One region of the Proteiniclasticum sp. C24MP genome, then DNA from elsewhere that is predicted to be linked to it. Evidence: a T-box and tRNA genes for the amino acid it is inferred to sense, from the RefSeq annotation. Region 1 holds a T-box; the other holds one or more tRNA genes.
The links. A T-box is a leader RNA that pairs with one kind of tRNA and senses whether it is charged. The one in region 1 lies ahead of thrS (threonine--tRNA ligase), so its partner is inferred to be a tRNA-Thr.
Positions count from the first base shown of each region.

Region 2: it has a tRNA-Thr gene. The T-box ahead of thrS (threonine--tRNA ligase) is inferred to sense a tRNA for this amino acid. The anticodon was not compared.

Region 1 is NZ_JBINJW010000008.1:5,560-7,955, reverse strand. Features, by position in the region: gene ACHAL6_RS07645 (NAD(P)H-dependent oxidoreductase subunit E) at 1-438, opposite strand, end outside; gene ACHAL6_RS07640 (hypothetical protein) at 816-1,151, opposite strand; T-box leader at 1,309-1,523, shown strand; gene thrS (threonine--tRNA ligase) at 1,561-2,396, shown strand, end outside.
Region 2 is NZ_JBINJW010000012.1:17,081-19,476, forward strand. Features, by position in the region: gene metK (methionine adenosyltransferase) at 1-862, opposite strand, end outside; SAM riboswitch class I at 936-1,036, opposite strand; tRNA gene ACHAL6_RS09460 (tRNA-Tyr) at 1,090-1,174, opposite strand; tRNA gene ACHAL6_RS09465 (tRNA-Tyr) at 1,257-1,341, opposite strand; tRNA gene ACHAL6_RS09470 (tRNA-Thr) at 1,349-1,423, opposite strand; gene upp (uracil phosphoribosyltransferase) at 1,747-2,376, opposite strand; gene rpiB (ribose 5-phosphate isomerase B) at 2,376-2,396, opposite strand, start outside.

The sequences.
Region 1 (2,396 bases):
TGCTTCGACTCTGCCGTAGACCTTGTCGTTCACCATAACGACAGGAGCCAGTCCGCAGGCGCCGACACATCTCAGGGAATCTATGGTGAAGATTCCATCAATGGAAGTTTCTCCTGATTTCATCCTGAGCTGCGACTCGAATTCTCTTAATATCTTGTCCGCTCCACGCACAAAACATGCGGTTCCCATACAGACATTGATTACATTCTTACCTCTGGGTTCTGTTGTGAAGTAGGAGTAGAAGCTGACCACTCCGAAGATCTTCGATTTAGGGACTCCGATTTTCTGACTGATATGACCAACCAGTTCTTCGGAAATATAGCCGAACAGATTCTGTGCGTGATGCAGAACTTCTATGAGATCCGATTCCTTCGCGTTGATTTTCGCAATAAATTCATCCAGTTCCTGAATCTTAGGATTTTGTGATAAAGTACACATTTTCTCTCACCTCTTGTTAAATATTTACCAAACACCCTTAATTATATAGACAATACTATGTATTATCAAGAAATTTCAGTCCATTATGAATTCTTTTCATTAAATGATAAATATTTATCATTTAATTTTCCGATTATGCATCTGCATATCGGTTTCTCTGATTGGTATTTTACAGACCAAAATAGTATGAATTGGCATGCTGTGACAGAATAATTAAGATAACGCAGAAAAAGCGCGTTTCATGAGACGATACACTGCAGTGCACCGAAGTGATAAGCGGTTTGTAACGAGAATTTATAGAAAGGAGGGAAGATATCTGAATCAAACCCTCCTGATTGAATGGTTTTGCACTTAAAATCAGATCAGCTGTTCTTTGTTTACTTGAAATAGGACGCACAATCTGTATTCATGATGAAGATGGATACATCATCCACTTTTGTGCCTGAAAAAATATTGATTTCGTCCTTGAGTATTTCTGCAAGGGCTTTCTTTTCTTCCAGCTCCAGAGAAGGGCACGATACTACATCAATATGAATGAAATCTCCTAAATCCGATTCCATATCAGATCGAAACTCAGACTCATAGAACATGACTCTTACCTGCTGGTCATCCAGAGAAAATCTTCCACCAACACGATAAACGATACTTTTGATCAATCGATTCTTTCTTTCATGCCCACTGCATCTGGGAAAATGAAGTTTTATAGTCAACATCAGTTTTACCTCCTCATCCTGTTATTCCTATTATATCTTATTCTGCTTTTCGGTTATAGTTATTCTTCGAACTTTCAAGTGATGAACCCTAAGAATAATATCTTATGTGAAGTTGACGGAACGGGGTCAATTGGATATAATTAAGTCAATCAAAAATCAAAACACATTGAACAGGAAGAGTACCGACCGGATTCTTTAAAGAGAGGGCTGCCTTGGCTGGAAGCAACCTAAGATGATATTCGCGAAAACCACCTGGGAGTGCAGTACGAAGACGAAAGTATAAGTATCTACGTTTGCCGCGTTAAGGTATTAAGCGAAAGTGACGTTGTGTTGCTTTTAATTAGGGTGGAACCACGATGACTCGTCCCTTTCCGGGACGGGTCTATTTTATTTTATTGGAGGAGATAACATGATTAATCTAAAACTGAAAGACGGAAATGTGATTCAGATTGAAAAAGGATCAACAGTTCTTGATGCCGCCTATGCAATCTCATCAGGCCTTGGACGCGCTGCCATGGCAGGGCGTGTCAATGGGGAGAGAGTGGACATCCGTCATGAACTAAACGAAGACTGCGAACTGGAAATCAGAACCTTTGATGACGAAGACGGCAAGCATGCTTTCAGACATACTTCATCACATATTCTGGCACTGGCTGTGAAAAGGCTTTTCCCTGAGGTGAAGCTTGCCATAGGACCTGCCATTGAAAACGGGTATTACTACGACTTTGATAAAGAGGGCAGTTTTTCTGCAGAAGACCTGACAAAGATCGAAGCGGAAATGAAGAAAATCGTAAAAGAGGACCTGAAGCTGGAAAGATACACACTATCCAGAAATGAAGCACTGAAGCTGATGGAAGAAATGGGTGAACCTTATAAGGTGGAGCTGATCAACGACCTACCAGAAGATGAAGTACTTTCTTTCTATAAGATGGGCGAATTCACAGACCTCTGTGCAGGTCCGCATATCGCATCCACAAAGGCTGTAAAAGCATTCAAGCTGACACAGGTTGCAGGTGCATACTGGAGAGGTTCTGAAAAAAACAAAATGCTGTCCAGAATCTACGGTACTTCCTTCCCTAAAAAGAATGAACTGGATGAATATCTGGCTATGGTGGAAGAAGCGAAGAAGCGGGATCATAATAAGCTAGGCAGAGAGCTCAACATATTCACATCATCTGATATGATCGGACAGGGGCTGCCATTATTCAAGAAAAACGGCACAAAAATCCTTCAGGTCATGAAGCG
Region 2 (2,396 bases), on a different contig from region 1:
CTGCATAAGCTGCAGAACGGTCAACCTTTGTTGGATCTTTTCCTGAGAAAGCTCCGCCTCCATGTCTTCCATAACCGCCATAGGTATCCACAATGATCTTTCTTCCGGTAAGTCCGGAATCTCCTTGTGGTCCTCCTACAATAAACTGCCCAGTTGGATTCACGTAGATCTTGGTGTTCTCATCCATGAGTTCTTCAGGCACAACTGCCATGATCACATGTTCAATGATGTCTCTTCTGATTTCTTCCTGGGTCACTACAGAACTGTGCTGCGTAGAGAGAACAACCGCCTCAACCCTTACAGGTTTGTCATTCTCATCATACTCTATGGTCACCTGGGTTTTCCCATCCGGTCTGAGATAGGTGAGTGTCTCATTCTTTCTTACTTCCGCAAGCCTTCTGGCCAGTTTCTGAGCAAGATTGATGGGCATAGGCATATAATCTTCCGTTTCGTTGGTGGCGAAACCGAACATCATCCCCTGATCTCCTGCTCCAGTCTGAAGCATGGCATCATGGTCCCCCTCACGTGTCTCCAGAGATGCGTTGACTCCCTGAGCGATATCTGGTGACTGTTCGTCAATGGAAGTAAGCACAGCGCATGTTTCAGCATCAAAACCGTACTTGGCACGGACATATCCGATTTCAGTGACAGTTTTTCTCACTACCTTCGGAATATCCACGTAGCAGTCTGTTGTGATTTCCCCCATAACCATGACCATACCAGTGGTCACGGCAGTTTCGCAGGCGACTCTGGCTTTCGGATCCTGTTCAAGGATACTGTCCAGGATGGCATCTGAAATCTGATCGCATATTTTATCCGGATGCCCTTCTGTTACAGATTCTGAAGTAAATAGTCTTTTCATTTTTTTCCTCCCTTTTTTCAGACAAATAAAAAACCTCTTCACAATAAGAAGAGGTGTCGTAAGTTCTACATCTCTCTTATCTTGCAGCGTATTCGCTGCAGGAATTGGCACCACGTATTTCTACAGGTTGCCGGGTTTCATAGGGCCCTTTCCCTCCACCTCTCTTGATAAGAGTATTCAATTTTTTTCATAAAAAAAGACAGCAATTGAAACAATTGTGTCTTTTGTGGTGGAGGAGAGTGGATTCGAACCACTGAAGCAACTTGCAACAGATTTACAGTCTGCCCCCTTTGGCCACTTGGGTACTCCTCCCTATCAGTGTACAACTGCCTATTTATAGTACAACAGTCTTAGGGTTTTGTCAATAACATTTGCTCATATTTTTCAAGGATAATGGTGGAGGAGAGTGGATTCGAACCACTGAAGCAACTTGCAACAGATTTACAGTCTGCCCCCTTTGGCCACTTGGGTACTCCTCCGAAAATGTGGAGCTGGTGAACGGAATCGAACCATCAACCTGCTGATTACAAATCAGCTGCTCTACCATTGAGCCACACCAGCAAATGAACTGACAAAGACTAGTATATAGCCTAGACGATGATATTTCAAGGGTTTTTCTTAAAATAAATCCCGTTTTTTTATTTGATATTTTTTGTCATATTGAAGAGGGGAGATCTCTTTCCACACCCACTTCATAAAACTCTTGAGTCTCTTGACACTTCAAATCCGTCTGATGATTTCAGCTTTTTCACCGCATCTGTTTTCCAATTCTGTTGTCCTTAAAATTTCCATTCAGTTCCTGAAAAAAACACCCGCCATGAACTGAAATAATCTGTTCATGGCGGGTATAGAATCATTTCCCAATAGACTGACTGAAATACCTGTTACTTGGTGCCAAAGAGTCTGTCTCCTGCGTCTCCCAGTCCTGGAACGATATATCCGTGTTCGTTCAGCTTTTCATCAATTGCCGCGATGAAGATATCAACATCAGGATGCTTCTCCGATAAAGCTTTGATTCCTTCAGGAGCCGCCACAAGACCTACGAACTTAATGCTCTTCGCTCCTCTTTTCTTCAGCATATGAATCGCGTCAATGGCAGACCCGCCTGTTGCAAGCATCGGATCCACAACAATAACTTCTCTCTCTTCAATATCCTTTGGCAGTTTGCAGAAGTATTCCACTGGCTGAAGTGTACTCTCATCTCTGTAAAGTCCGATGTGTCCGACTTTTGCTGCAGGAACAAGCTTGAGCATTCCGTCAACCATTCCGATACCGGCTCTTAGAATTGGCACGATCGCCAGTTTTTTACCTGTGATGATTTTACAGTGGGCAACTGCCACCGGGGTCTCAATATCCACATCTTCCATTGGAAGATCTCTTGTCACCTCATAAGCCATAAGTGTAGAGATTTCTTCCACCACTTCTCTGAATTCCTTGGACCCTGTATTCTTGTCTCTGATGATGGCCAGCTTGTGTAATACCAGCGGATGATTGATTTCAATTATTCTGCTCATTAATTTTCCTCCTCAAGTTC